2 regions of the Hominenteromicrobium sp. genome follow, and region 2 is predicted to be linked to the other one. Evidence: riboswitches for the same ligand, from Rfam matches in the RefSeq annotation. Region 2 holds a riboswitch; the other holds the start of a gene.

Region 1 (15,598 bases), on a different contig from region 2:
AATTCGCTTTAAGGGTATTTATAATAGATAAGCTACTGATTATCGTGCGTAAATACCTTTTCTTAGCCGGCGGGAGCTTGTGCTTTCGAGTACCGATGAATTCATACTATTATGTGAAGGAGGGAAGACTATGCCAAGAAGAGGCAATGTAGCAAAACGCGATGTTTTGCCGGATCCTATGTATAATTCCAAACTGGTCACACGCCTGATTAACAACATCATGTATGATGGTAAGAAGGGCGTAGCTCAGAAGATCGTTTACGAAGCATTCGAGATCGTCGAAGAGAAGACGGGCAAGAACGCTCTGGAGGTTTTCGAGCAGGCTATGGAGAACGTAATGCCGAGCCTGGAGGTTAAGGCACGCCGTGTTGGCGGTGCGAACTATCAGGTTCCGATCGAGGTTCGTCCGGAGAGACGTCAGACCCTGGGTCTGCGCTGGATGGCGAGCTATTCCAGACTTCGTTCTGAAAAGACGATGAAGGAGAGACTGGCCGGAGAGATCCTTGACGCTCTGAACGGCGCCGGCGGCGCTGCTAAGAAGCGTGACGATACGCATAAGATGGCAGAAGCCAACAAGGCTTTCGCACATTACAGATGGTAATTTACCTGTAAACGTATTAAGGAGGATTATATGGCCCGTCAGGTACCACTTGAATTTACAAGAAATATCGGCATCATGGCGCACATCGATGCCGGTAAAACAACAACGACCGAGCGTATCCTTTATTACACAGGCGTCAACTACAAGATCGGCGAGACCCACGACGGTTCCGCTACGATGGACTGGATGGCACAGGAGCAGGAGAGAGGTATCACGATCACTTCCGCTGCTACGACGTGCTTCTGGCCGGACAGAAACGGTCACCAGAACCGTATCAACATCATCGACACCCCGGGCCACGTTGACTTCACCGTTGAAGTTGAGCGTTCCCTGCGTGTTCTCGATGGTTCCGTAACGGTTTTCTGCGCAAAGGGCGGCGTTGAGCCGCAGTCTGAGACCGTTTGGCGTCAGGCTGAGGAATACAAGGTTCCGCGTATGGCGTATGTCAACAAGATGGACATTATGGGCGCTGATTTCTACCGCGTTGTCAACATGATGCGCGAGAGACTGAAGTGCAACGCTGTACCGATCCAGCTGCCGATCGGCTCTGAAGATACCTTCAAGGGCCTCATCGACCTCGTGGAAATGAAGGCTTATGTCTACTATGATGATCTCGGCAAGGATATCCGTTGCGAAGAGATCCCGGAAGACATGAAAGAGCTCGCAGAGAAGTATCACACCGAGATGATCGAGCATGTCGCCGAGCAGGACGACGCACTCATGGAGAAGTATCTCATGGGTGAAGAGCTCACGATCGATGAGATCAAGACCTGCATCCGCAAGTCCACCATCAACAACACGATGGTTCCGGTTACCTGCGGTACTTCCTATAAGAACAAGGGTGTTCAGAAGCTTCTGGACGCGATTGTTGATTACATGCCGGCCCCGACGGATGTTCCGTCTATTAAGGGTGTAAACCCGGAAACCGAAGAAGAGGACGTTCGTCACTCTTCCGATACGGAGCCGTTCTCTGCTCTTGCATTTAAGATTGCTACGGACCCGTTCGTCGGTAAGCTGTGCTTCTTCCGTGTGTACTCCGGTACGCTTACGGCTGGTTCCACCGTTTACAACTCCACAAAGGATAACACCGAGCGTATCGGTCGTATTGTTCAGATGCACGCAAACCACAGACAGGATCTGGAAATGGTTTACGCAGGCGACATCGCTGCTGCAGTCGGTCTGAAGAACACCACCACCGGTGATACTCTTTGCGACGAAAAGCACCCGATCATCCTTGAGTCCATGGAATTCCCGGAGCCGGTTATCCGTGTTGCGATTGAGCCGAAGACCAAGGCCGGTCAGGAAAAGATGGGCATTGCACTTGCAAAGCTCGCAGAAGAAGACCCGACCTTCAAGGCATATACCGATGAAGAAACCGGCCAGACCATCATCGCCGGCATGGGTGAGCTCCATCTGGAGATCATCGTTGACCGTCTGATGCGTGAGTTTAAGGTTGAGGCTAATGTCGGTAAGCCGCAGGTTGCTTACAAAGAGACGATCCGCAAGAATGCGGATTCCGATATGAAGTACGCTCGTCAGTCCGGCGGTAAGGGCCAGTACGGTCACGTTAAGATCCGTATTGAGCCGAACCCGGGTAAGGGCTACGAGTTCGTCAACGCAGTTGTCGGCGGTACGGTTCCGAAGGAATATATCCCGGCTGTTGACCAGGGTATCCAGGGCGCAATGCTCTCCGGTGTGCTTGCTGGTTACAACGTTGTTGACGTGAAGGTCACGCTGTACGATGGTTCTTATCATGAAGTTGACTCCTCTGAAATGGCCTTTAAGATCGCCGGTTCCATGGCATTTAAGGATGCTATGCGCAAGGCTGATCCGGTCATCATGGAGCCGATCATGAAGGTTGTTGTTACCGTTCCGGAGGAATACCTCGGCAACGTTATCGGTGACCTCAACTCCCGTCGCGGCATCATGCAGAATCAGGAGGCTACTCCGGGCGCTATGCAGATCACCAGCGAAGTTCCGCTGTCTGAGATGTTCGGCTACGCAACGGATATGCGTTCCAAGACCCAGGGCCGTGGTCAGTACACCATGGAGCCCTCTCACTACGCTGAAGTTCCGAAGTCTGTTTCTGAAACGATCATCGCTTCCAGAAAAAAGGCTGAATAAAGCGAAATACTACTTGATTTTTTTGCGGTTTGTTGCTACAATGGTAATAAACTCAAAAGGTTATTTTACTGAATAAAAGGAGGCAATTCCAATGGCAAAGGCTAAGTTCGAAAGAAATAAGCCCCATGTAAACATCGGTACAATCGGTCACGTTGACCATGGTAAGACTACTCTTACTGCTGCTATCACGAAGGTTCTCGCTCTGAAGGGCCAGGCACAGTTCGAGGATTACTCCATGATCGATAAGGCTCCGGAAGAGAGAGAGCGTGGTATCACGATCAACACCGCTCACGTTGAGTATGAGACGGACAAGCGTCACTACGCTCACGTTGACTGCCCGGGCCATGCTGACTATGTTAAGAACATGATCACCGGTGCTGCACAGATGGACGGCGCTATCCTCGTCGTTTCCGCTGCTGACGGCCCGATGCCGCAGACCCGTGAGCACATCCTCCTCTCCCGTCAGGTTGGTGTTCCGTACATTGTTGTATTCATGAACAAGTGCGACCAGGTTGACGACGAAGAGCTCCTCGAGCTTGTTGAGATGGAGATCCGTGACCTGCTGAACGAGTATGAGTTCCCGGGCGATGACACCCCGATCATCAAGGGTTCCGCTTACCTCGCACTCACCAGCGAGTCCAAGGACGTCAACGCTCCTGAGTACAAGTGCATCCTCGACCTGATGGATGCTGTTGACGACTACATCCCGACCCCGGAACGTAAGGCTGACCAGCCGTTCCTGATGCCGGTTGAGGACGTCTTCACCATCACCGGCCGTGGTACTGTTGCTACCGGTAGAGTTGAGCGTGGCATTCTGAAGATGTCTGACGAAGTCGAAATCATCGGTCTCACCGACGAGAGAAGAAAGTCCGTTGTTACGGGCATCGAAATGTTCCGCAAGCTCCTCGACTTTGCTGAGGCTGGCGATAACATCGGCGTTCTGCTCCGTGGTATCCAGAGAACCGACATCGAGCGCGGCCAGGTTCTGTCCAAGCCGGGCACGATTCACCCGCACACCAAGTTCAAGGGTCAGGTTTACGTTCTGACCAAGGACGAAGGCGGCCGTCATACCCCGTTCTTCAACAACTATCGTCCGCAGTTCTATTTCCGTACCACCGACGTTACGGGCGTTATCTCTCTGCCGGAAGGCACCGAGATGTGCATGCCTGGCGATAACGTTGTCATGGACGTTGAGCTGATCACCCCGATCGCTATCGAAGAGGGTCTTCGCTTCGCTATCCGTGAAGGCGGCAGAACTGTTGGTTCCGGCGTTGTTACGGGTATCAACGAGTAATTTTTGCTCAAACTAAAATCTCATCATTTTCTTCGGGGCGAGGTGTGATTCCTCACCGGCGGTAAATGCCTTTGGCATAAGCCCGCGACCGCAGTTTTGCGCTGATCCGGTGTGATTCCGGAGCCGACGGTATAGTCCGGATGATAGAAGAAACGTGAATCAAAAGGATTTCGGCACCCCGCGAGTTTTCGTGGGGTGCTTTTTTGATTCTTACCCCCGTTTCTGTATTGACATAGTATAAGTTGGGAATGCGCATGGCTTATGCGGCATTCTAAAGGCGGTGCTGCGCGGATTTGTGCTTTCCCATAAAGGGAAAATACAAGCGCGAGTGAATTTCCTTGCGCTGCCTGATATTCATACAGAAAGGTTCTGACATTTATGACCGTAAATACTGCAAAAACTTCCAATGTGAATATTCGTAAAATTGCAATGACCGGCGTACTGGCGGCGATTGCGACCGTTTTGATGTTTTTACACTTCCAGCTGCCGTTTATGCCGAGCTTTATTTCGCTCGACTTTTCCGAGCTGCCGGCACTGATCGCGGCGTTTACGCTTGGGCCGGTGAGCGGCGTTGTCGTTTGCTTTGTGAAAAACCTTGTGCTGCTTTCGCAGACCATCACCGGCGGTGTGGGTGAGCTTTCGAACTTCATTATCGGTTCTGCGTTTGTGGTGCCGGCGGGGCTGATTTACCGCCACCACCGCAATTACGGCGGCGCGATTGTGGGCTCTGTTGTTGGCGCGCTTTTGATGGCGGTGCTGGGATTCTTCTCGAATCTGTTCATCATTTACCCAATCTACACGAATGTGATGCCGATGGAGGCCATTATGGGCATGTATCAGGCAATCAATCCGTCCGTGCAGGAGTTGTGGCAGGCGCTTTTGATCTTTAACTTGCCGTTTACGTTCTGCAAGGGGCTCATCAGTGCGGTTATCACGATTCTGGTATATAAAAAGCTGGAGCCGGTCATCAACGGCAAAGTCGTATGATATGCCGGAATTTGTCGGTATAAAACCAGGATTTTCTGCGGTTTTTTCCCTTGCTATTTGCGAAAAACTGTGTTATACTTTTTTACAGTCAAAAATGAATATGCCCTTATCAAGAGTGACGGAGGGAACAGGCCCTTTGATGTCCGGCAACCTGCATTTTGCAAGGTGCTAATTCCTGCGGCATGGCAATGCCGAAAGATGAGGATTTTGAACCGCTCATCTTTTGAGCGGTTCTTTTTTTCCGAAAATTCCTTGTAGGGGCTGTGAGTGAAAAGAGTAAAGGAGCAAAACATGAACGACAAACATCTTTTTACATCTGAATCCGTGACCGAAGGCCACCCGGACAAGGTTTGCGACCAGATTTCCGATGCAATTCTCGACGACATCATGGCGAAAGACCCGACCGCGCATGTAGCTTGCGAAGTGACGGCGACGACCGGTATGGTGCACGTGATGGGCGAGATTTCCACCGAGTGCTATGTGGACATCGATGCGATTGCGCGTAAAGTCATCAAAGAGATCGGTTACGATTCTCCGGATGCGGGCTTCAACGGTGCGACCTGTGCGGTGCTGACCTCCATCGACATGCAGTCCCCGGACATTGCAATGGGCGTGAACGAATCCCTTGAGACGAAAAACGGCGCCGCTGACCAGGACGACCTCATTGGCGCGGGCGACCAAGGCATGATGTTCGGCTATGCCTGCGATGAGACCCCGGAGCTGATGCCGCTGACCATCTCTTTGGCGCATAAGCTTGCAAAGCAGCTGACAAAAGTCCGCAAGGACGGCACGCTTGACTACCTCCGCCCGGACGGCAAGACGCAGGTGACGGCGGAATACGACGGCGACACGGTGAAGCGCATCGACACCATCGTTATTTCCACACAGCATAGCGAGGCTGTCTCTTTGGAGCAGATTCGCAAGGATATGATCGAATATGTTGTGAAGCCGATTGTTCCGGCGGAGCTCATCGATGAGAACACGAAGTATTATGTAAACCCGACCGGTCGTTTTGTCATCGGCGGCCCGGTAGGTGACAGCGGTCTGACCGGCAGAAAGATCATCGTCGATACGTACGGCGGCGTAGGCCGTCACGGCGGCGGTGCATTCTCCGGCAAGGACCCGACGAAGGTTGACCGTTCCGCTGCATACGCGGCACGTTATGTTGCAAAGAACATTGTAGCTGCGGGCTTTGCAAAGAAGTGCGAGGTGCAGCTTGCATACGCCATCGGTGTTGCACACCCGGTTTCCGTTATGGTCGATACGTTCGGCACCGGCACGGTGGAGGATTCCAAGCTTGCCGAGGCTGTGCAGAAGGTCTTTGACCTGCGCCCGAACGCGATCATCCGCAACCTCGACCTGCGCCGCCCGATTTACCGTCAGCTCGCCGCTTACGGCCACATGGGCCGTGAGGAACTCGGCGTGCAGTGGGAGAAGACCGACAAGGTTGAGGCTCTGAAGGCTGCCGTGCTTTAATTTGCGCAAAACAGAATAAGAACCGAATGCACCTTCGCGTCATAGACTGGCGCGGAGGTGTTTTTTATGGAGCCTATCGGGATTGCTTTGGTGTGCGCGTTTACGCTGTGTATCTTTTTATTTGCTGTGCGGAGCGTTTGCCTGCGCGTGACACGTTCAAAAATGCTGGAGGATGCGCTGCCGTTTACGGTGTATGCGACGATTCGCCGCGCGGACGACGCAGAGTATATTGTGCGCAGCGTTTTGGAACGCGTGAAGTGGCTGGATTTATACGGCATGTGCCGCATTGTGTGCCTGAATCCGACAAACGACCCGGAGATCGACGCGATTATCCGCAGACTTGTGCAAAAATACCCGTTTGCGGAGATTGGGGCTTTTCAAACACGAAAGAATGTTCTATAATAGAAGCGTAGAAATTATAAGTAATGAAGGCAGTAATGTTTCAGTGAAATATTCGGCTTTGCCGAATGTGAAATAATACTTACGTATTGTGAAATTTTTCGCTTGCGCGAAAAGTGAAATAAAACAAACCCCAAAGGATTTGTTTTGATGATAAATCAAGGAGGCGCAACCGATGCCGCAGGAAAACGGGCTGCTGGAAATGGAAGGCAGCGTGGAAAATATCGTCTACCACAACGACAGCAACCAGTACACGGTGTTGGAGGTCGATTGCGGCGAAGAGCTCATCACGGTGGTGGGGACGTTCCCGTATGTGAGTGTGGGGGAGCGGCTGCACCTGTATGGCACGTGGACATCGCACGCGACGTTCGGGCAGCAGTTCCGCGCGCAGGCGTTTGAGCGCTCCCGTCCGGCGGACACGGCGGCGATGCTGAAATACCTTTCGAGCGGCGCGGTGAAGGGCATCGGCGGCGCGCTGGCGGGGCGAATTATAGAAGCGTTCGGCGATGAATCCATTAAGGTGATTGAGGAAGATCCGGCGCGGCTTGCAACCGTGAAGGGCATCACGCTGAAAAAGGCGAAAGAAATCTCCGAGGAGATGCAGCGCGTGAACGGCATCCGCGATTTGATGGCATTCCTCGGCAGCTTTGGCGTGCGCCCGGAGGACACCGTGAAGGTGTGGAAGGTGTACGGGCAGGACTCTGTGGCGTGCATTCAGGAAGACCCGTACCGGCTGTGCAGCGATAAGATCGGCATTTCGTTTGCGGTGGCGGATCAGCTGGCGGAGTCGCTGGAGTATGACCGCGACAACAAGGAGCGCGTGAAGGCGGGCGTGCTGTATGTGCTGCGGCACAATTTGAATAACGGGCACACGTGCCTGCCGGCGGATAAACTGTGCGCGGCGGCCGCGAAGCTTTTGGGCGTGCCGCCGGAGAGTGCGCAGGAGGCTTTACTTGAGCTATGCCAGACGTTTGAGGCGGTGAACGAGAATTTTAACGGGCGTGACTTCGTGTTTTTGCCGAAGCAGCACCGCAGCGAGGTGTACTGCGCCGACCGCATCCATATGATGCTGCGCTACCCGCCGGAATCCATTACAGGCATTGACCGGGAGATTGCGGAAATCGAGCGCACAGAAGGCATCGAGTACGCTGAATTGCAGAAGGATGCGATCCGCGCGGCGCTGGAAAAGGGTCTTTTGATTTTGACGGGTGGCCCGGGCACAGGCAAAACGACGACGCTGAACGCGATTATCCGCATTTTGATGGAAAAAGGCGAGACGGTATTTCTGGCGGCGCCGACGGGGCGCGCGGCGAAGCGCATGTCCGAGCTGACGGGCGTGGAGGCGAAGACCATTCACCGCATGTTACAGGTGGACTGGGACGACAACGATGACCCGGTGTTCCAGAGAAACGAGCGTAATCCGCTGGAGTGTGACGCAGTGGTCATCGATGAGCTTTCCATGGTGGACGCGTATGTGTTTGAAAGCGTTCTGCGCGCGCTGCCCATCGGCTGCCGTTTGATCTTGGTCGGCGACAGCGACCAGCTGCCGAGCGTGGGGCCGGGCAATGTCATCGGAGATCTCATTGCGTCGAAGGTATTCCCAACAGTGCAACTGAAGGAGATTTTCCGTCAGTCGATGGAGAGTCTCATTGTGATGAACGCGCACAAGATTGTAGAGGGCGAGATGCCGGAGCTTTCCGTGCGCAGCAACGATTTCTTTTTTATGCCGCGCGAGGATGCGCGCTCCGTTTCGGAGACGGTGCAGTCGCTTGTGGTGACGCGCTTGCCGAAAAGCTACGGGTATTCGCCGGTGACGGACATTCAGGTATTATGCCCGGGACGCAAGGGCGAGCTTGGCACGGTGGAGCTGAACCGTAAGCTGCGCGAGCAGATTAACCCGCCCGCGAAAAACAAGCCGCAGGTGACGGTGAACGGCACGGTTTTCCGCGAGGGCGACAAGGTGATGCAGATCAAGAATGACTACAACCTGCCGTGGAGCCGCGAAGACGGCACGGTGGGCGAAGGCGTATATAACGGCGACATGGGCATCATCATCGATGTGGACAAAGATGCCGGGTGCCTGCGTGTGGAAATCGACGACAAAGAGGTGCTGTATGATTTTGAGCACGCGGCAGCAGAACTGGAGCTCGCCTACGCCGTGACGGTACATAAGAGCCAGGGCAACGAGTTTACGGCGGTGGTGATGCCGATGTTCCCGGGCGCACCGCAGCTGAGCTACCGAAATTTGCTGTATACGGGCATTACACGTGCGAAAAAGCTGCTGATTTTGGTTGGCAAGCGCAGTGTAGTCGCCGATATGGTGGCGAACGATAAAAAGACGCGGCGTTTTTCCGGCTTGCAGCACTTTTTGCTCGAAAAGCCGGAGGAAGACGGGCCGGAGCAGAATGAGGAAGCGGAAGCATGAGCGTTTTAGAGAAGATTCTCACGTTCTTTTACCCGAAGCGATGCCTTTTGTGCGGGCGTGCGGGAGCGGTGAACGAGGACGAGTTGTGCGCGGACTGCGCGAAGCTGCAGCCGGATATTCACGTGCGGTTTTTCGCGTTGCATGCAGGAAGACGGGATTACACACTGGAATGCCGTGCGCCGCAGCGGTACAAGGAGCCGTTTCGGTCATCCTTGTGGCGGTTCAAGTTCAAAAACGAGACGAACCTTGCGAAACCGCTTGCAAAGTTAATGCTGCCGGCGATCGATAAAAACCGGGTTTGGGACTGTATTGTGCCGGTGCCCATTAGCCGGGAGAGGCTGAAACAGCGCGGGTACGATCAATCGGTGCTGCTTGCAAAAGAGGTATCGAAGTTGACGGGTATTCCGTGCCGCACGGATATTTTGGAGAAGACGAAGCACAACCGCACGCAGCACAATTTGAGCGCCAAGGAACGTGAAGCGAATGTGCGTGGGGCGTACCGCGCAGAGGGTGCGGCGCGGCTGCGCATTCTGCTTTTGGACGATATCGTGACGACCGGCGCGACGGCCGTGGAATGCGCAAAGGTGTTGTACCGAAACGGGGCGGACTATGTGGGCTGTGTTTCGTGCGCGACGGTCGATTAGACCTTGCAAAACGGGAAAAAGTCATGTAAAATAAAGGACAGTATAACGCGAGAGGATGGTACCATGGCCGGTACGGATATTGCGATCGATTTGGGTTCGGCAAATTTCAGATTATATGTAGACGGCAAGGGTGTTGTGGTGGATGAACCGAACGTCATCGCCGTAGATGAAGACTCTAACCGTGTGGTGGCCGTGGGCCGCCGCGCGTATAAAATGCTTGGCAGAACGAGCGATCGCGTGCGCGTGGTCAAGCCCGTGACGGGCGGTGTGATTTCCGATTTGACGCTGATGGACGCGACGCTGCAGCACTACCTGAAAAAGGTGACGAACAGCCGCGTTTTCATGCCGCGCGCCGTTGTGGCGGTACCGAGCGGTATTACGGAAGTGGAGCGCCGTGCGGTGGTGGACGCTGTGGCGGCGAACGGCATTCGCAAGGTGTGCTTGATCGAAGCGCCGGTGGCGGCGGCGATCGGTGCGGGGCTGGATATTTCCCGCCCGCACGGCAGCATGGTCGTCACGCTCGGCGAGGGTGTGAGCGACATCGGCGTGCTTTCGATGAATCGCCTTTCTGCAAGCGGCAGCATTGCCGTGGGCGGCGCGGTGTTCAACGAGGATATTATCAAATACGCGCGCAGAAAGTTTGACCTGATTATCGGCGAGCAGACGGCAGAGGCGGCAAAGTGCGCCGTGGGCTGCGCGTTCCCGCTGAAGGACATTGAAAAATACGAGCTGCGCGGCAGAGACGAGCGCAACGGCCTGCCTGCAAAGGTGGAAGTGACCTCCGACGAGATTGGCGAAGCCATGCTGGAATCTGTTGTGAAGGTTGTGCACAAAATTCAGAGTGTGCTGGAGGAGACGCCGCCGGAGCTGACGGCAGACATCGGCAATGCGGGCATTGTGCTGACAGGCGGCGGCGCGAAGCTGCGTGGGTTGGATACGCTTATCTCGAAGCAGACGAAAATGCGCGTGCGCATTGCGGAAGAGCCGGAGGACTGCGTGATTCTCGGCGCAGGACGCGCGGTGCAGTGGATAGACAGCGTGAAGATGGACGCGGGCAAGGAAAACGGCAATGTGCCGCTGACCGCGTATTATTAAGGAGCGGCGTATGGAAAAACGGGTGCCGAAAGGCCGCAAAATGTGGACGGTGCAGATCGACGAAAACGGCGGTGTGCATATTCCGAAAGAGGCCTTGGCGCTTATCGGGCTGAAGGCCGGGGAAAGCGCCGTGCTGACGGGAGACAAACGCCGCGGGTTGGTGCTTGTGGCCGAAAGCCGCGCGGAATCGGTGCAGGAAGCCTTTTTGAAAAATGAAGAATAAGCTTGGCGCAGAGGAATTCTCTGCGCTTATTTTTTACGGAAATTTGCGTGCCGGTCTTGCGTGCGGCGGGCTGCGGCGCTGCCGTCTCGGGGGAAAGTGAAGCTGCGCAAGAAGAGCGGGCATTGGGAATATAGGTAAAAGCAGAGTAAATGAAGATAAAGCCGGATTATGGAACGCGGCTTTTGTTCTGTGAAAAACGGCGGGGTGAAAGCTTCCGAATAAAAAATCAAAATAGGGGTTGACAAATGTATACGAGTTTAGTATACTATTAGCAAGTTAGTTTATACTAACTTTAAGGATAACACATAGCGGTGAGAATCCGCTTTATTTAAAGCAAAAGAGTTAGCGAAAGCTAACTTAAATCAAATGCAAAGCCCGGTTTTGCGGGCGGCCTGTGAAACGCTTTTGCAGGCAGAAAGGATAGAATATGAGCGTAGTGATCGTTGGCGGCAATGAACGCATGGTATGTCAGTACATGGACATCTGCAAGAACCATGGCTGCAAAGCAAAGGTGTATGTGAAGGAGAACGGCTCCTTGAAAAAGAAGCTCGGCACGCCGGACTACCTTTTGCTTTTCACCAGCACGGTCTCGCACAAAATGATGCTGAGCGCTTCCAAGGAAGCGAAAAGAAATAACATTCCGATCGCGTATGTGCCGAGCAGCAGTGCCTCGGCGCTGCACAGTGTACTGGCAGATTGCTGTGCGGCTGTGCGCGGAGAGTGTGCTTTCAATGCTTGAGAAATACTTGATCGAGCATTGTGCGCCGACGCTGGCGTCGCTTAAAACGGCGAGTTTATTTTCCTACCACGCGGCGCAGGACCCGGAGGACGATGTAAAGCATTTGAATCGCATATTCCGCGATAAAGGGGTGGAGCTGCTGATCTTAAAGCGCGAAGAAAATGCGATGCTCATTTATGTGTGCCGCCGCACGCAGCTTGCAAAAGACCTGGAGCGCCCCGGCGCAAAAGAGCTTTTAGAACGCTACGGCTACACCGACACGAGCGTGGACGGCGCGATAGAGCGGCTGCGCATGCGGCTTGCAAGCGGAGACGGGTTCCCGCATGAGATTGGGCTTTTCCTCGGCTACCCGGTGGAGGACGTGCTTGGGTTCATTGAAAACGCCGGGCAAAACTGCAAGTGCTGCGGATGTTGGAAGGTGTACTGCAACGAATGCGAGGCAGTGCGCACATTTGCGCGGTATAAGAAGTGCCGGGACATCTACAAGCGTTTGTGGCAGGAAGGCAGAAGTGTTTTGCAGCTTACCGTAGCTGCCTGACATATAAAGAAATTTTTGAAAAGAGGTTACAAAAAATGCGTAAAACAGCAGTTGTTTATTGGAGTGGCACAGGCAACACCCAGATGATGGCGGAAAAGGTTGCAGAAGGCGTTCGCGCAGCGGGCGCAGAAGCAGATGTATATAACTGCACAGAGTTCTCCGCAGACTTGATGGATAACTATGAGGCTGTGGCGTTCGGCTGCCCGTCCATGGGCTCCGAGCAGCTGGAGGATACGGAGTTTGAGCCGGTGTTTACCGAGTGCGAAGCAAAGCTTTCCGGCAAGGTGATCGGGCTGTTCGGCTCTTACGGCTGGGGCGACGGCGAATGGATGCGCAACTGGGAAGAGACCTGCCTTGGCGACGGCGCGGTCTTCGCAGGCGAGAGCGTCATCTGCAACGAAGCACCGGACGACGAAGCAGACGCAGCGTGCATTGCGCTTGGCAAGAAGCTCGCAGGTGAATAATTTATAGAGTATAACGTGTAATACCACACATTTGCGCATAACAGGATAGAAAAAACCGACGGCATGAGGGAACTTGTGCCGTCGGTTTTCTTATACAAAAGGAGCCGCTCTCGGAAACGGGAACGACTCCTTTGCTGTTTATGATTACATGGACGTCGGAACAGTGATGTTGAACATGGTGAGGACGTTGCGAATGACCGTTGCGGTGGCGCGGCAGAGGGTGAGACGCGCCTGCATGAGGCTTTCTTCCTCGCCCTTTACACGGCAGGCATTGTAGAACTTGTGGAACTTTGTTGCAAGCTCGATAACATAGCGCGTGATGCGTACCGGGTCGTAGTCCTTTGCGGCGCCGATGATTTCATCGGTGTAAGACGCGATGTGCTGGATGAGCTCAAGCTCCTCCGGCGCGGTGAGCAGTGCAAGCTCCTCTGCGGTGCAGTCGCGCGGGGTGACGCCCTCGGCTTCCAGTGCGCGCAGGATGCTGCAAATACGCGCGTGGGCGTACTGGACGTAGTACACGGGGTTCTGTGAATCCTGCTGCACGGCGAGGTCGAGGTCGAAGTCGAGCAGGGAGTTCGCTTCACGCATGTTAAAGAGGAATCTTGCGGAATCGACCGGGACTTCATCAAGCAGGTCACCAAGCTGGATGGCCTTACCGGTACGCTTGCTCATGCGCACGGGCTGGCCGTCACGCATCAAACGGACGAACTGCATGAGGATGATGTCGAGCTTATCGGCGCTCTGACCGATGGCGTCCATCGCGCCCTTCATGCGGGCGACGTGGCCATGGTGGTCGCTGCCCCAGATGTCGATGAGCAGGTCGAAGCCGCGGTCGAACTTATTCTTGTGGTAGGCGATGTCTGCCGTAAAGTAGGTTGGGTTGCCGTTGGCGCGGACGAGCACTTCGTCCTTTTCGCCGCCGAACTCGGTTGCCTTGTACCAGACAGCGCCGTCTTTTTCGTAAGTGAGGCCGCGGTCACGCAGGTAATCGACGACGGCCATGACTTCGCCGTCCTTGTGCAGGTCGCTTTCGAGGAACCAGCGGTCGTAATGGACGCGGTATTTTTCCATATCGGCCTTCATTTTCGCGATGTTTTTCGGCAGGCCGAAACCGACGAGTGCCTTGCGGCGCTCTTCTTCGGTGACGTGCATCAGCTCGTCGCCGTGCTCTTTGGCATACTCTTTGGCGAGGTCAAGAATGTCTTCGCCGTGGTAGCTGTCCTCCGGGAGCTCCGGCGGATTTTCCGCGAAGAGCTGCTGGTAGCGAATGGAGAGGGAGAGACCGAATTTGTCGAGCTGATTGCCGGCGTCATTGACGTAAAACTCACGCCAAACGTCGTAGCCTGCGGCATCCAGAACGGAGGCGAGGCAATCGCCGAGCGCGCCGCCGCGGGCGTTGCCCATGTGCATGGGACCCGTGGGGTTGGCGGAAACGAACTCGACCATGACCTTGCGGTGGTTGCCGTAGTCGCTTCTGCCGTATGCGCTGTCTTTTGTGAGCACTTCGGTCAGCACATCGCTGTAAAACGCGGAGCCGAGGAAGAAGTTCATGAAGCCGGGGCCGGCGGTCTCGGCCTTAACGAAGTAGGTGCCGTTGAGGTCGAGATTTTCCATGATAGCCGCGGCGATCTTCGGGGGCGCCATGCGGAATGCACGCGCGGAAGCCATGGCGGCGTTCGTTGCGAAATCACCGTGAGAGCGGTCTGCCGGGCGTTCTACGGTGAAAGCGGGCAGCTCTGCTTCGGGCAGCATGCCCGCAGTCATCGCTTTTTTCATCGCCGCTTCAATGACGGCAGAAACCTGTTCTTTTGCAATGCTTACTGCTTTAGACATAGGGGATGTTCCTTTCGGTTTATTTATTGAATAGATCACGCTTGCGCAGGCGAACGCAGATTTCGTTGCTGGAGGAAAGCTGGGTATCGATGTCGAGCGTATAGCGGATGCACAGCTCACCGCCCGCAGCGGAAAGGTCATGCTTTAACGTCTGTGTATATACGCCGAGGGAGAGCACGCCTGCGCCGGTATCATAAAGGCATTTGTGGCGCTTGCCTTTTTCCAGCACCAGACGGGTGGGCGTGCCGGGGGTCAGCATGGTGACGGTATCCTCATTTTCGATTTTGAGCACTTTGAGCTGACCGTTATACGGCGCTTCATCGGCATATTCCGTGTAGGAGATATACTTTGCGCCGCCGCGCTCGGTGTAATCGCCGAGCGTATCCACCTGAATTTCATCGGTCTGTGCGTCAATCGTTTGGCGACCGATGATGGTGATTTCGTAATCTTCGCGCATAATCACTCAGTACCTTTCAATATCTATACATTCCACGCAGCTTTCAACGCTTTGCCCGAGGAAGAGCTCGGCGACTTTATAAAAGCTTTCGGTGTCGTCGCTGACAAAATACTGCTGTGTGCCGTCGGTTTTGCCGTCGCACAGCAGACCGTTTTCCTCCAGCACGGTGCGGCAGCTTTTGGCGGCTTCGCGGCCGGAACTGATGAGTGTGACGTTTTCGCCCATGACGCGGCGGATGGTCTCGCTGATGATGGGGTAATGCGTGCAGCCCAGAATGAGTGTATCTACGCCGGCTTCAC
Region 2 (15,598 bases):
CGGCGGTCTCATCACATCGGAAGCGCAGGAAGAAATGCTGGCGCTCGCCGAGAAGATTGACGCGCCGATCGGCTGCTCCTTGATGGGTCTTTCCGGCATTCCGACCGACCACCCGCGTTTCCTTGGTATGCAGGGCATGCACGGCCACTACGCTTCTTCCATGGCGATGCACGACGCCGACCTCATCATTTCGCTCGGCGTGCGCTTTAACGACCGCGTGACGGGCAACCGCGAGAAGTTTGCGAAGCTTGCGCAGATCATCCATATTGACGTGGACGGCTCCGAGCTCTCGAAAACCGTGAACTCCGCCTGCGGCCTGCGCGGCGACGTGAAGCTGACGCTGCAAAAGCTCATTCCGCTCGTCAACGCAGAGCAGAAGCCCGACTGGGAAAAGGCCGTGAAGGCCTTAAAAGAAACCGAAAACGATTATCTCGATATTCGCCCGGGCCTTACGCCCCGCAACGCGATCATGACGCTGAACAAGCACCTCGGCGAGAATACCGCCGTTGCAACGGACGTCGGCCAGCACCAGATGTGGGCGGCGCAGAACGTGAACTTTAAAAAGCCGCGCCGCTTCATTTCCAGCGGCGGCCTCGGCACCATGGGCTTCGGCCTCGGTGCGGCCATCGGTGCGGCGGTCGGCACAGGCGAGCGCAGCGTGCTCGTCACGGGCGACGGCAGCTTCGGTATGTGTCTCAACGAACTCACCACTGCCGTAACCTACAACGTGCCGGTTGTCATCCTTCTGATGAATAACGGCGTGCTCGGCATGGTGCGTCAGTGGCAGACGCTGTTCTTTAATAAGCACTATTCCAACACGATTCTCGACCGCAAGACTGACTTTGTGGCGCTTGCGCGCGCGTTCGGCGCGGACGGCGAGGCTGTTGATACCGTGGCGGCGCTCGACAAGGCGTTTGAGCACGCGTTCAGCTGCGACGGCCCGTATGTCATCGATTGCAGGATCGATAAGGACGAATTCGTCCTGCCCATGCTCCCGCCGGGCGGCAGCATGGATGATATTATCATGAAGGTGGGTGAATGAGATGAATCGATATACCGTAGCGGTTCTGGTCAATAACCAGTTCGGCGTGCTGAACCGTGTGACGAGCATGTTCAGAAGACGTCAGTTCAACATCATTTCTCTGACCGTCAGCGAAACGGAATCGAACGCGCTTTCCCGCATCACCGTCACGTTTGAGGGCGGCGAGACGCAGAAGCAGCAGCTCGTGAACCAGCTTTATAAGCTGCCGGACGTTTGCTCCATTAAAGAGTTTACCCCGGACACCTCCGTCAGCTGCGAGCTGATGCTCATTAAGCTGAAAAACGATTCCAAAACGCGCAGTGACATCCTTGCCGCGGCGGACGCGTTCGGCGCGAAGACCATGGATTACTCCAAGGATTCCCTGATGCTTTGCCTGACCTCCGAATCGCGAAAAATCGATGAATTCGTCGATTTGATGCGCGACTACGAGATCCTTGAGATCTGCCGCACCGGCAATGTTTCCCTTGAAAAGGGCAGCACGACGATCCGTCAGGCCATCAATTTCTAATTTAGTTTGTCCATTTAAATTAACATACCAATTCATGCACAGAAAGAGGTAATTTATCATGGCAAGAATTTTTTATCAGCAGGATTGCGATCTGCAGAAGCTCGCAGGCAAGACCGTTGCCATCATCGGCTACGGCTCGCAGGGTCACGCACATGCACTGAACCTGAAGGACAGCGGCGTTGACGTTATCGTCGGTCTGTATGAAGGCTCCAAGAGCTGGGCAAAGGCCGAGGCACAGGGCCTCAAGGTCATGACAAGCGCTGAGGCTGCAAAGGCTGCGGACATCATCATGATTCTCATCAACGATGAAAAGCAGGCTGCACTGTACAAAGAGAGCATTGAGCCGAACCTGACCGAGGGCAAGACCCTGGCATTTGCACACGGCTTTAACATTCACTTCGGCTGCATCAAGCCGCCGAAGAACGTCAACGTCATCATGATCGCGCCGAAGGGCCCGGGTCACACGGTCAGAAGCGAGTATCAGGCAGGCAAGGGCGTACCGTGCCTCATCGCGGTCGAGCAGGATGCAACGGGCGACGCTTGGGACATCGGCCTTGCTTATGCACTCGGTATCGGCGGCGCAAGAGCAGGCGTTTTGGAGACCACGTTCCGTACCGAGACCGAGACCGACCTCTTCGGTGAGCAGGCAGTTCTCTGCGGCGGCGTTTGCGCTCTGATGCAGGCCGGCTTCGAGACGCTGGTTGAGGCAGGCTATGACCCGAGAAACGCGTACTTTGAGTGCATCCACGAGATGAAGCTCATCGTTGACCTCATCTACCAGAGCGGCTTTGCCGGCATGAGATACTCCATCTCCAACACGGCAGAGTACGGCGATTACATCACCGGCCCGAAGATCATCACCGAGGAGACGAAGAAGACCATGAAGAAGATCCTGAAGGACATTCAGGACGGCACCTTCGCAAAGGACTTCCTGCTCGACATGTCTTCCGCAGGCGGCCAGGTACACTTCAACGCAATGCGCAAGCTGGCTTCCGAGCATCCGAGCGAGGCTGTGGGCGCGGATATCCGCAAGCTGTACAGCTGGAGCGACGAGGATAAGCTCATCAACAACTGATTTGAACGGAATCTGTTTTAAGGGGATAGCCATAGGGGAGTTTTCCTCTATGGCTTAAACCCTATTTACACACGGCGCGTTTTTCCATGTGGGACGCCGCGCCACAGCCAAAATTTCACGGATCGAGGAAATAAAATGAAAAGTGATTCTCTGAAAATCGGTACGCAGAACGCGCCGCACCGTGCGCTGTACCATGCTCTGGGCCTCACGGAGGAGGAGATCGAACGTCCGCTCGTCGGCATCGTCAGCTCCTATAACGAGATCGTCCCGGGCCACATGAATATCGATAAAATTGTGGACGCCGTAAAGATCGGTGTTGCGATGGCAGGCGGCACGCCGATTGTCTTCCCGGCGATCGCGGTATGCGACGGCATTGCAATGGGCCACACCGGCATGAAGTATTCGCTCGTCACGCGCGACCTCATTGCGGATTCCACCGAAGCCATGGCATTGGCACACGGCTTTGATGCGCTCGTCATGGTGCCGAACTGCGACAAGAACGTGCCGGGTCTTTTGATGGCGGCGGCGCGCCTTAATGTGCCGACGGTGTTCGTCAGCGGCGGTCCGATGCTTGCGGGCCACGTAGACGGTGCAAAAACGAGCTTCTCCTCCATTTCGGAGGCGGTGGGCGAATTCAACGCCGGTAAGATTACCGAAGAAAAGCTGCGCGAATATGAGTGCAAGACCTGCCCGACATGCGGCTCCTGCTCCGGCATGTACACCGCAAACTCCATGAACTGCTTGACTGAAGCCCTCGGCATGGGTCTGCGCGGCAACGGCACCATCCCGGCGGTATACTCCGCACGTATCGAGCTTGCAAAGCACGCAGGCATGGCGGTCATGGATATGCTGAGAAAGAATATTCGCCCGCGTGACATCATGACGAAGGACGCCATTATGAACGCTCTTACGGTCGATATGGCACTCGGCTGCTCTACGAACAGTATGTTGCATCTGCCGGCCATCGCGCACGAGTGCGGCATCGAGATCAACCTCGACATCGCAAACCGGATCAGCGAAAAGACCCCGAACCTGTGCCATCTGGCACCGGCGGGCAGAACGTACATTGAAGAGCTTGACGAAGCGGGCGGCGTGTACGCTGTGATGAATGAGCTGAGCAAAAAGGGTTTGCTGCACACGGACTGCATAACCGTGACCGGCAAGACCGTCGGCGAGAACATCAAGAATTGCGTGAACCTGAACCACGACGTTATCCGTCCCATTGAGAATCCGTACAGTCAGACCGGCGGCATCGCCGTGCTGCGCGGTAATCTTGCGCCGGAGGGCAGCGTTGTAAAGCGCTCTGCCGTTCTGCCGGAGATGCTTGTGCATGAAGGCCCGGCACGCGTGTTTGAGAGCGAGGAGGACGCACAGGCGGCCATCAACGCGGGCAAGATCGTACCGGGCGACGTCGTTGTCATCCGCTATGAGGGTCCGAAGGGCGGCCCCGGTATGCGCGAGATGCTGAACCCGACCTCTGCTATCATGGGCATGGGTCTCGGCAACAGCGTGGCGCTCATCACGGACGGCCGTTTCAGCGGCGCAACGCGCGGCGCGTGCGTTGGCCATGTTTCCCCGGAAGCGGCTTCCGGCGGCCCCATCGGCGTTGTGGAGGAAGGCGACATCATCAGCATCAATATTCCGGAGAACAAAATTGAGCTGAAGGTGGACGAGGCTGTCCTCAATGAACGCATGAAGAACTTTGTGCCGAAGAAGAAAGAGCTTTCCGGCTACCTGAAGCGCTATGCGGCGCTGGTCTCCAGCGGTGCTTCGGGGGCGATTTTGAACTGATGGGTAGTTTACAGGAGTTGAGCATCCGCCTTTCCACGCTGGCGGTGTTCAAAGAATTACAGGAAGATGCGGTTATAAATAGTCTGCGTAAGTATCTCGCAGAGCCGTCCCCGGCGCTGTATGCGTCGTTCGTCTCTGCGCTGTACCGCGCAAACGGCGGCATACTCGGCGCGTATGTGCGCGAAATCTGCGAAAACAGCGAGAACGTCTACGTGCAGGCCGTGGGCAAAAAGGAAGAGATCCCCGCTTACCTGCGCGAGGCCGTTTTGGAAGAGCTTAAAACGCTGCAGATGACGGCGGAGCTCACGCCGGAAACGCTGCGCAGCGCGATGGAGTATAGGGGCTTTTTACCCGGCTTTGTCAGCGAAGCGCCGGACATTAAAGCGTGCTACACAGAGCGCACCGAGAACATCGGCAAGTACGGCTACGGCATTTACGCCAAAAACCGTATGTTCTACCTTGGCGAGAATGCCGAGATCGTGCCGGTCAGCAACCCGGACAAGACGGAGCTTTCCGACCTTGTGGATTACGCCCGCGAGCGCCAGATCATCATCGATAACACAAAGGCGCTGCTTGAGGGTAAACCCGCAGCGAACATTTTGCTGACGGGCGACGCCGGTACGGGTAAATCGTCTACGGTGAAAGCCGTCGTCAATGCGCTGTGGCGCGAGGGTTTGCGTATCATCGAGGTGCGCAAGGATCAGTTACAGTCTATCCCGAAAATTCTCGATGAGCTTTCTGCGAACCCGCTGAAGTTTATTCTGTTCATCGACGACCTTTCGTTCCTCAAGGACGACGATAACTTCAATGCACTGAAAGCGGTGCTGGAGGGCTCCGTTACGGCGAAGTCGCAGAACGTGGCAATCTACGCGACGAGTAATCGCCGCCATATCATCAAGGAGAAGTTCTCCGACCGTGAGGGCGATGACATTCACCGCAACGATACGATGCAGGAGCTCGCATCGCTTTCCGAGCGCTTCGGCATCCACGTGACATTCAGCAAGCCGAACAAGGACACGTTTCTGCACATCGTGCGCCACCTTGCGGAGGAAAACGGCATCGATATGCCGACGCAGGAACTGGAGCTGCTCGCCGAGCGCTTTGCGCTGGAGCGTGGCAACCGCTCCGCGAGACTTGCCCGTCAGTTCATCGACGGACTGCTTTCCAAGGCGGAATAAAAACCTTATACAGCAGACTGTTTTTGAAGCGGCACCTTTGCCGTTAAAACACGAAATGAAAAATGCTCCCGGTTTTTAGCTGGTTGCTCATAAAAAAGTGAATCCGACCTATGGCTGCAATCAAAGGTCGGATTCTTTTTTTATGTTAGGGCTAGAATATCCATGGCTCCCTCTGACGCGGGAGGCTTGGATGCGGTGCAAAATCGCACATTACCGCACTACACCGAATGGTGTATAGAAGTGCGCCCTTACTGTTTGACAAATTGGAATTGATTTTCCTTTTTATTTCTTAGTATCAATCCAAATGAAAACTCTCTCGTCAGTTCTTTCAGTAACAACACCTCCGTTTGCTATTGCCACAGCTTGAGATGCTATGTTATCTAAAAGAATGGTTACTAACACTTTATCTATTCCCATTCCTTTCGCTTCATTAAGCAATAATCTCAGCAGTTCTTTTCCATATCCTTTTCCACGAAACGCTGGTGCAATTCCGTACCCGATATTTCCTCCTGCTTTTCTCAATGCCTCAGTCAAAAAATGTCTGACAGAACCAAATCCAACCGGAATACCATCAGCATATAGCCAAAAAGTTGTAGAAGGCACTTTCCAACCATCTACAATCCCTTCTTGCTCAGAATCCCTCTGTTTTACAATCAACCATTCTTTATACTCATCAAATGTTAATCCGTTGGCTTTGTTAATTAATCCATTTTCTTCAGCAGGGATCTCTTGCAGCATTGTGTAAATATCTAAGCCATCATCAACTGACAATCTTTTTAATTCCAACATTATTTTCAATTCTCCTTAATCAAATAAACTCAAGTTTATCAGTCTGTTTAATCATATCATATGGCTTCAATGTACGGCAAGAACAATCCCGGCAGACATTACTGCCGGGATTGATGCTGTTTTATGGACATCTACATTTATGCCGGGAGCGTTTTTGTGTATACAGGTAAATTTGATTTTACAAATTGCTGTGGCGGCGGCTCGAACCCGTTTGCAGGGTACTGCCGAGACTGGTGATGCAAAGGAGTGTTGCGATGAGGAACACGCCGGGAATGACGATAATCCACCACGCGTTTGTGAGCAGAGCCTTTTCGCCGACAGAAACGCATTACGCTTCGTATTCGCCGCGGATGTCGTCTTTCGGGGCGGGAATGGGGTAGTTACCCGTAAAGCAGCCCGTGCAGATGCCGAGGCCGTTCACCATTTCCGGCAGACGCTCTAAACGTAAATAACCGAGCGTATCTGCGCCGATCTCCTTGCAGATCTCGTCGACCGTGTGATTATAGGCGATAAGCTGGTGGCGCTCCGGCACATCGATGCCGAAGTAACACGGCCACAGGAACGGGGGCGAGCTGATGCGCATGTGCACCTCTTTTGCGCCTGCGTCTTTCAGCATGTTCACAATCTGGTCGCTCGTCGTGCCGCGCACGATGGAGTCATCGATGAGGATGACGCGCTTATCCTTGACAACCTCGCGCAGGACATTTAATTTAACGCGCACGCTGGATTCACGGCTGCTCTGCTTCGGTTTGATGAATGTGCGGCCGACGTAGTTGTTTTTCACGAATGCCGTGCCGTAGGGGATGCCGGATTCCATGGCGTAGCCCTGTGCTGCCGCGTTGCCGGATTCCGGCACGCCGACGACGATGTCCGCATCCACGGGGGAATCTTTCGCGAGGAAACGGCCGGCAAGCAGACGTGCGGAATACACGTTGATGCCGTCAATGCGGCTGTCCGGGCGGGCGAAATAAATGTACTCAAAAATGCAGCGTCCCTGCTTTTCGGCGGGAAGGCAGTGCGATTTGTCGGAGAGAATGCCGTTCGGCGTGATGGTGACAATCTCGCCCGGCTCTACGTCGCGGACGAATTCCGCGCCCACGGCGTCAAGCGCACAGGTCTCGCTGGAGAGGAAATACGTGTTGTCGCGCTTGCCGATACATAGGGGCTTGAAGCCATAGGGATCGCGCGCGCCGATCAACTTGCGGGGGGACATGACCGCGAGGGCATAGGCACCCTCAATTTTGTCCATCGTGCGGCTGACGGCCTCCTGCACGTTTTTCGTCTGCACGCGCTCGCGTGCGATGTAGTAGGCGATCGTCTCGGAATCGATGGTCGTCTGGAAAATAGCGCCGCTGTACTTTAGCTTTTCGCGGAGGTCAACGGCATTTGTCAGGTTGCCGTTGTGCGCTACGGCCAGCGTGCCCTTGATATAGTGGATGATGAGCGGCTGCGCGTTTTCGCGGTTGCTCGCGCCGGCGGTGGAGTAGCGCACATGGCCCACGCCGATATTGCCGTGCAGGCGATTGAGACGCTCCTCGTCGAATACCTCGTTTACAAGGCCCATGTCCTTGTAGTAATCCACCTTGCCTTTGGGGCCCTCGGTGTCGCTGACGGCGATGCCGCAGCTTTCCTGTCCGCGGTGCTGCAAGGCGAATAATCCGTAATAAATGGAAGAAGAAATGTCGTGTCCGTCAAAATCGTATGCGCCGAAAACACCGCATTCCTCGCCGGGCTTGTCCGTTTCAAATGGTGTTCGATCGTAGTTCATAGAAGTCCCCCGTTCCTCCGCAAACCGCGGTATTCTGCTGTTTGTGTTCAGTTTATCTGCCGAAAATACACAGGCGGCAAACGCCGTGAAAACGTTTCCCGCTTAACAGAATTATTATAATCGGATTTTTGTGAAATTGCAATTCTAAGTTTTAAAAACTGCAAATATGTGTAGAGGATGACAAAATCCTTTGACAAACGGCGCGCAAAATCGTTGAAACAAAAAACAAAATGCGGTATAATAGCAAGCGAAAGAAACGACGAGCCCGAACAGTCCGGGGGACTGTTCAGCCGTAAGAAACCCTATCAAAGGTTTTTTAAACGGCGGTCAGAAACGGCCGTTAGAAAGAGCCATAACACATTTTTACATGTAGGATAAAAAATGAAAGACAGAAAGGACCTCGCTATGCATATCGTTATTTTGGACGGCGGCTCTACAAACCCCGGCGACGTCTCGTGGGCGCCGCTCAGGGCGCTCGGCAGCGTCACCGTGTATGACTCCACTAAGCCCGAAGAAATCGTGGAGCGCGCAAAGAACGCCGAAGCTGTTATCTTGAACCGCAATGTTATAAGCCGCGAAATCATGCAGAAATTACCGAAGCTGCGCTTTATCGGCCTTCTTGCAACGGGATATAATACTGTCGATGTCAAAGCCGCAGGAGAACTGGGCATCACCGTGTGCAATGTGCCGCTTTATTGCGTGGAGACCGTCGCGCAGCAGGCGTTTGCGCTGCTTTTGGAGCTGTGCAATCACACCGAAAAAATAAGCGCCGCCACCCGCGGCGGCGACTGGGATAAGGCCGAAACGATGAGCCACAGCACGCACCCGCTGTTTGAGCTGTACGGCAAAACGCTCGGCATCGTCGGCTTCGGACATATCGGGCAGACCGTCTCAAAGCTCGGCGCGGCGCTCGGCATGAAAATTCTCGTATACAGCCGCACGAAACGGGAGCTGCCCGAGCGTTATCAGTGGGCGGAGCTCGACGCGCTTTTCAAAAATGCCGATGTCGTCTCGCTGCATTGCCCGCTCACGGACGAGACCCGCGGGCTTGTGAATGCGGAGCGCCTTAACCTGATGAAGCCCACTGCGTTCCTTATCAATACGGCGCGCGGCGCAGTTGTGGACGAAGCTGCCCTTGCCGAGGCGCTGAATAGTGGCCGCATCGCCGGAGCGGGGCTTGACGTCCTTGTGCACGAGCCGCCGAAAAAGGATGACCCGCTGCTCACCGCCAAAAACTGTATCGTCACGCCGCACATCGCGTGGGCGTCCCGAGACGCGCGCGCCCGTCTCATTAAGACTGTCGCCGAGAACCTGAAAGCGTTCCGGAACGGCACGCCGCAGAACGTCGTTTCGTGATTTTACCGCTCTTTTCGCTTTTTGCGGAGACTTCAAAAGCCTTCTGTAAAAAGTAATGCAAAAAAGAGCAAAAGGCGAGAAATGAATCTCGCCTTTTGCTCTCTTTTGGGGAGGAGTTGTATTGAAAAGTCGCGGTAACGTTTACCGCAGAGCTCGTTGTCATTTGTTATGTCTCTATTATAGCGACTGAAATATCGATTGTCAACGGTTTCTGAAACAATCTCCCTTTTGCTATTGTCGCACAAATCAAAATAAAAATTTGTGTATATTTTGCACATATAAATTGACCGCGTTTTTCCACATAACCCGTTTGAAATCGTATCTCACCCTTAAATTACCCGCATGTTCTCTGCTTTATGCATGAAAAAGAGAATTTTGTGTTTGACGGAGGTTTTTCCATGATAAAGAAAAATGATTTGTTTGAAGCGGAGATCACCGCCATGACCGCCGAGGGCAGCGGCATCTGCCGCGCAGATGGCATGGCCGTGTTCGTGCCCGGTACCGCCGTGGGCGACCGCTGCGTCGTGCGCGTCGTAAAAGTCCTCAAAAAGTACGCATTCGGGCGGCTCGAGGAGCTGCTTACGCCGTCGCCCGATCGCACCATACCGGATTGTCCCATTGCAGGCCCGTGCGGCGGCTGCGTTTACCGCCACATCACGTATGAAGCGGAGCTGAAGATCAAAACGCAGCGTGTCCGCGACGCCTTGGAGCGCATCGGCGGCCTTGAAAATATCCCCATGGAGCCGATCCTCGGCGCGCCGTCCCGCACGCGCTACCGCAACAAATGCCAGCTGCCCATCGGGCTTTCTAAAAACGGCGAAATGCAAATGGGCTTTTACGCCGTGAATTCCCACCGTATCATCGACACGCACACTTGCCTTTTGCAGCCCGAGGTGTTTGATCGCGCGGCGGAAGCGTTCCGCGCGTGGCAAAAACTGAGCGGGGAGAGCATCTACGATGAAGCGGCGCACAGCGGCGTTCTGCGCCACCTTTACATGCGCTGCGGCGAAAAGAGCGGTGAGGTGCTCGTGTGCATCGTCGCGAACGGCGCAAAGCTGCACGGGGAAGACTTGCTCGTCAAAATGCTGCGCAAGGCTGTGCCGGAAATTACCGGCATTGTGTGAAACATCAACCGCGAGCGCACACATGTCGTTTTGGGTCGCGAGCTGCGCACGCTGTGGGGCAAGCCCACGATCCGCGATACGCTCTGCAGGCTGGAGTTTGAAATTTCGCCCCACGCGTTTTATCAGGTGAACCGCACGCAGGCGGAGGCGCTTTACAACAAGGCCGCAGAGTACGCCGGGCTTACAGGTGCGGAAACGCTGCTTGACCTCTACTGCGGCACCGGCACCATCGGTCTTTCCATGGCGAGCCGCGCGAAGAAGCTCATCGGCTCGGAGATTATCCCCTCCGCTGTTGAAAATGCCCGCAAAAACGCCGCGCACAACCATGTCACGAACGCCGAGTTCCTTTGCGGTGACGCCAAAGACGCCGCGCGCATCCTCTACGAGCGCGGCGAGCGCCCCGATGTCATCGTCATTGATCCTCCGCGCAAGGGCTGCGATGCCGCCGTTATCACGACCATCGCCGCCATGCGCCCCATGCGCGTCGTCTACGTCTCCTGCGACCCCGCCACCCTCGCCCGCGATTTAAAGCAGTTTACCGCCGAGGACTATAATATTGAGGCCGTCACCCCCGTCGATATGTTCCCATGTACCGCGCATGTGGAGACGGTATGTCAGTTAGTTCTGAGAAAACCGGCAGTACATATCAACATTGATGTGGATGTTGAGGAACTGGTGCAGGATAAAAGAGGGACGGCAACCTATGGTCAGATCAAGGATTACGTTCTTGAACATAGTGGCTTGAAGGTCAGCAGTCTGTATATCGCACAGGTGAAGCAGAAGTACGGCATCATCGAGCGTGAGAATTACAACAAGACAAAGTCTGAAAACGTCAAGCAGCCCCAGTGCCCGCCAGAGAAGGAAAAGGCAATTACGGAGGCGTTGAAACATTTTGGAATGATTTGACTTCAACATAAGGAAAACCCGAAGCAGCACGGTAAAGGTACTGCTTCGGGTTTTTTACTGTTTGGCCTTATATGCTTCGCCCCAAGCCTGCATGGAATCCAGAATGGGCTTCAGGCTTTTACCGAGTTCCGTCAGCGAATACTCCACTCTCGGCGGTACTTCGGCGTAGACCTCACGGTGGACAAGCCCGTTTTCCTCCATCGCCCGGAGTTGGGCGGTCAAGACCTTCTGAGACACATTGCCTACGGACTTTTTCAGTTCCCCGAACCGCTTCGTTCCCGGCATCAGGTCACGCAGAATCAGCACCTTCCACTTATCCCCGATGAGGGTCAGCGTGGTCTCCACAGGACAGGCAGGAAGAGTGGCTTTTGCGGTCATTTCGCTCATATTTGAATCCCTCCCATAAAAATTTTTTCAAGCGCCAAATTGCCGGAAAACCCAGGAACGGCGCAATCGTTTCTTTCTGGTAACTACCCATTAGTTTCTATTTGGTAACTACGGCACAATATTGTGCTTACTTTACGAATTGGGGCTACGGCATTATTATAATGCCAGAGGCAAACGAAAGCAAGCCCAATTACCAAGGAGGTTACTCAAAATGAAAAAAATTCTTTCCCTCGCGCTGGCTCTTGCCATGATCGGCACAGCTCTCACCGGCTGCGGCTCCAAGGACGCTGCTACCAAAACACCCGCTGAAAACACCCAGCAGACTGCACCTGTCCAGCAGGAGCAGAGCCAGACCGAAAAGGCGCTGGCGCTCATCAACACCTTTGCCACCGGCGATACGGACACCGCCCGCAGCCTGTTGGCGGATGGCTACATCCAGCACAATCTGGCATACGGCACCGGTGCGGATGCCTTTATCGGTTCCGTGGAATATCTCGCATCCGCCGATGTGAAAACCACTGTGAACAACATCCGTGCTTTTGAGGACGGCGACAAGGTGTTCTTGCAGACGATTTACAATTTTGCCGGTGCCGGTGAGCAGGTCGCCTTTGACATCTTCCGCTTTGACGGAGACGGCAAGATTGCCGAGCATTGGGACAATCTGGCGGCGCTGGCCGAGCCGAATCCCTCCGGTCACACCCAGATGGACGGCACGATGGAGGTCACGGATCTGGATAAGACCGAGGAAAACCGGGAGCTGGTCAAGAATTTCCTCTACGATGTCATGCAGGGCAACAACCTCGATAAGACCCCGGATTACTTTGATGGTGATGCCTACATCCAGCACAACAGCGGCATTGCCGATGGTGTGTCCGGTCTGAATGCCGCACTGGGCGCTCTGGCGGAGCAGGGCATTTCCATGGTGTACGATGAAGTCCACATGGTTCTGGCGGAGGGTAACTTCGTCCTTGCCGTCAGCGAGGGTACCTTCGGCGGTACACCCACCAGCTACTATGACCTGTGGCGCGTGGAGAATGGCAAGATCGCCGAGCATTGGGATGTGATGGAGACCATCGCAGACCAGTCCACCTGGCAGAATCAGAACGGCAAGTTCTAATTGTTACCCGGAGGTAACCATACCACAATATTGTGCGTGCTTCACAAGTCGTACAAATCGCATTACAATCAAAGCATCAAGAGAAAAAACAAATTACGGAGGTACTTATCATGAATAAAGTCGTAGAATTTCTGAATGCCAACCCTGTGCAGTATCTTGCTACCGTCGGTCGTGACGGCAAGGCAAAGTGCCGTCCCTTCATGTTCGCGGGCGAGCTGGACGGCAAGCTGTGGTTCTGCACCAACAACACCAAGGACGTCTACAAGGATATGCGGGAAAATCCGGAGATCGAAATTTCGGTTTCCAGCCCGGAGTATGCGTGGATTCGTCTGCACGGCAAGGCTGTGTTCGAGAATAACATGGCCGCCAAGGAAATGTGCATCCAGAACCCCATCGTGAAGGGCCAGTACGGCGAGTCCACCAACCCCATCTTTGAGGTGTTCTATCTGGATAATGCCCACGGCGTTATCGCTGACTTCTCCGGCAACCCTCCCTACGAGTTCTAAGAAACTCTCTCAATTCAACATCTTCGGGGCAAGGTGAAATCCCTGACCGGCAGTAAAGTCTGCGAAGCGCAAAAGCGCCCGATGTGGTGAAACTCCGCAACCGACGGTATAGTCCGGATGAAAGAAGATATGAGGAAGCAGCCCCGCAGGAAAACCCGTCCTGTGGGGCTGTTTCAAATCCCAGCATATCTTTTCCAAGGAGCAATCATGAATACCGTTTCCATCGAAAAAAGCAGAAAGACCGCTGTTCTTTCCGTCCGTACCATCTCCATGACCGCCATGCTGTCCGCAGTCGCTTATCTGCTGGCCTTTGTGGAGTTTCCCGTTCCTCTCTCGCCGTCCTTTGCGAGAATGGACTTATCTGACCTTCCTGCACTCATCGGCGCATTTGCCTTTGGACCGCTCTCCGGTCTGCTGATTGAACTTGTCAAAAACGCCTTGCAGCTTCTGACCACCTCCACCGGAGGCATTGGCGAGATCGCCAACTTCCTGATGGGCGCAGCCTATGTGGTCACTGCGGGTTTCATCTATAAACGCCATAAAACGAAGAAAACTGCGCTGGCCGCCTGCGTCCTTGCAAGCGTCGTTATGGGTATCGCCGCAGCACTGGCAAATTACTTCATCCTGCTGCCGCTGTTTGAGAACTTTATGCCACTGGATCAGCTCATTGCCTCCTTTGCCGAGTTCCTGCCTTTTATCCATACCAAGCTGGATGTGGTACTGTTCAATGCGTTCCCCTTTAATCTGCTGAAAGGGCTCGTCATCGGCGGCGTGACGATGCTGATCTATAAACGGCTCACGCCGATCCTGAAAGGACGTTGACGGTATGACGAAACAAGATTATCTGAAACTGCTGGTGGAGAGCATCCACTCCACCACCATTGCCACCATCGGTGCAGACAGCCACCCCCAGACCCGCGTGATCGACATGATGCTGTGGGATGAACAGGGTGTGTATTTTCTCACCGCCAAGGGCAAGGCGTTCTACGCCCAACTCATGGAGCAAGGCTTCATCGCCCTGTCCGCCACAAAGGACAAAATCTCGATCTCCCTGCGGGGCAAGATCAGGAATATCGGCAGCGAGAAGCTGGATGAGATTTTCGAGAAAAACACTTATATGCAGTCCATCTATCCCGGCGATACCCGCAGTGCGTTAGAGGTGTTCTGCTTGTACGAAGCGGACGGGGAGTATTTTGACATCAGCGACCCGGCACACATCGTCCGGGACAGCTTCACCATCGGCAAAGCGGCACAGGAAGCACCGGGTTACTATGTGGGCGAAGGCTGCATCGGCTGCAAGCTGTGCTACTCCGTCTGCCCGCAGAAGTGCATCGACATTACCAAGAAGCCGGTGGTCATCGACCAGCACCGCTGCCTGCACTGCGGGCGGTGTGCGGAAACCTGCCCTAAACAGGTTATCGAAAAGAGGGTTTGACTATGAACCAGAGCGAAAAAAGACTGTTTCTCATACAATCTCTGCTGAACGAACGTCCCTCCTGTCAGAAGCAGATCATCCCGGCGGATTCCGAGCGGCAGAATATTTTACTGCGCGGGCTGATGAATGTCCGTAGACCGGTGCGCATTGGTGCGGATTTTCTGCAAGTGCAGGACGCCTATCTGCAAGACGAAACCGCCGCAAAGGGTATCACGGATATTGCCGACCTGACACCCATTCAGCCGGGGCTGTATCTCTGGCAGGGCGATATTACGACGCTCAAGTGCGATGCCATCGTCAACGCGGCAAACTCCGGCATGACCGGCTGCTATATTCCCAACCATCGCTGCATTGACAACGCCATTCACACCTTTGCGGGTGTAGAACTGCGCCTTACCTGTGAGCAACTGATGGAACAGCAGGGCTATCCCGAACCCACCGGACAGGCGAAAATCACCCCGGCGTTTAATCTGCCCTGCCGCTATGTGCTGCATACGGTCGGTCCGATCATCAGCGGTCGAGTAACCAAAGAGGACAAAGAACTGCTTGCCTCCTGCTATCGCTCGTGCTTGGAGCTGGCGGCAGAAAACGATCTGGAAAGCGTGGCGTTCTGCTG

The links. Region 2 has a riboswitch for FMN ahead of ACLTX1_RS11440 (ECF transporter S component). Riboswitches for the same ligand answer to the same signal wherever they lie in the genome.
Region 1: another riboswitch for FMN. It lies ahead of ACLTX1_RS07200 (ECF transporter S component); the one in region 2 lies ahead of ACLTX1_RS11440 (ECF transporter S component).

Annotation. Positions count from the first base shown of each region.
Region 1 is NZ_JBKWAE010000007.1:95,691-111,288, forward strand. It holds gene rpsG (30S ribosomal protein S7) at 131-601, shown strand; gene fusA (elongation factor G) at 632-2,725, shown strand; gene tuf (elongation factor Tu) at 2,817-4,019, shown strand; FMN riboswitch at 4,044-4,175, shown strand; gene ACLTX1_RS07200 (ECF transporter S component) at 4,398-5,006, shown strand; SAM riboswitch class I at 5,110-5,211, shown strand; gene metK (methionine adenosyltransferase) at 5,298-6,482, shown strand; gene ACLTX1_RS07210 (hypothetical protein) at 6,549-6,884, shown strand; gene ACLTX1_RS07215 (ATP-dependent RecD-like DNA helicase) at 7,057-9,306, shown strand; gene ACLTX1_RS07220 (ComF family protein) at 9,303-9,950, shown strand; gene ACLTX1_RS07225 (rod shape-determining protein) at 10,014-11,045, shown strand; gene ACLTX1_RS07230 (hypothetical protein) at 11,056-11,268, shown strand; gene ACLTX1_RS07235 (DUF2325 domain-containing protein) at 11,696-12,007, shown strand; gene ACLTX1_RS07240 (DUF3793 family protein) at 12,000-12,545, shown strand; gene ACLTX1_RS07245 (flavodoxin) at 12,581-13,009, shown strand; gene argS (arginine--tRNA ligase) at 13,154-14,842, opposite strand; gene ACLTX1_RS07255 (DUF1934 domain-containing protein) at 14,862-15,299, opposite strand; gene murI (glutamate racemase) at 15,306-15,598, opposite strand, start outside.
Region 2 is NZ_JBKWAE010000018.1:21,685-37,282, forward strand. It holds gene ilvB (biosynthetic-type acetolactate synthase large subunit) at 1-1,042, shown strand, start outside; gene ilvN (acetolactate synthase small subunit) at 1,044-1,550, shown strand; gene ilvC (ketol-acid reductoisomerase) at 1,606-2,625, shown strand; gene ilvD (dihydroxy-acid dehydratase) at 2,761-4,416, shown strand; gene ACLTX1_RS11395 (ATP-binding protein) at 4,416-5,594, shown strand; gene ACLTX1_RS11400 (GNAT family N-acetyltransferase) at 5,877-6,383, opposite strand; gene purF (amidophosphoribosyltransferase) at 6,712-8,151, opposite strand; gene ACLTX1_RS11410 (D-2-hydroxyacid dehydrogenase) at 8,557-9,507, shown strand; gene ACLTX1_RS11415 (class I SAM-dependent RNA methyltransferase) at 9,906-10,631, shown strand; gene rlmD (23S rRNA (uracil(1939)-C(5))-methyltransferase RlmD) at 10,635-11,537, shown strand; gene ACLTX1_RS11425 (winged helix-turn-helix transcriptional regulator) at 11,592-11,915, opposite strand; gene ACLTX1_RS11430 (nuclear transport factor 2 family protein) at 12,136-13,041, shown strand; gene ACLTX1_RS11435 (pyridoxamine 5'-phosphate oxidase family protein) at 13,152-13,547, shown strand; FMN riboswitch at 13,563-13,680, shown strand; gene ACLTX1_RS11440 (ECF transporter S component) at 13,665-14,369, shown strand; gene ACLTX1_RS11445 (4Fe-4S binding protein) at 14,374-14,982, shown strand; gene ACLTX1_RS11450 (protein-ADP-ribose hydrolase) at 14,985-15,598, shown strand, end outside.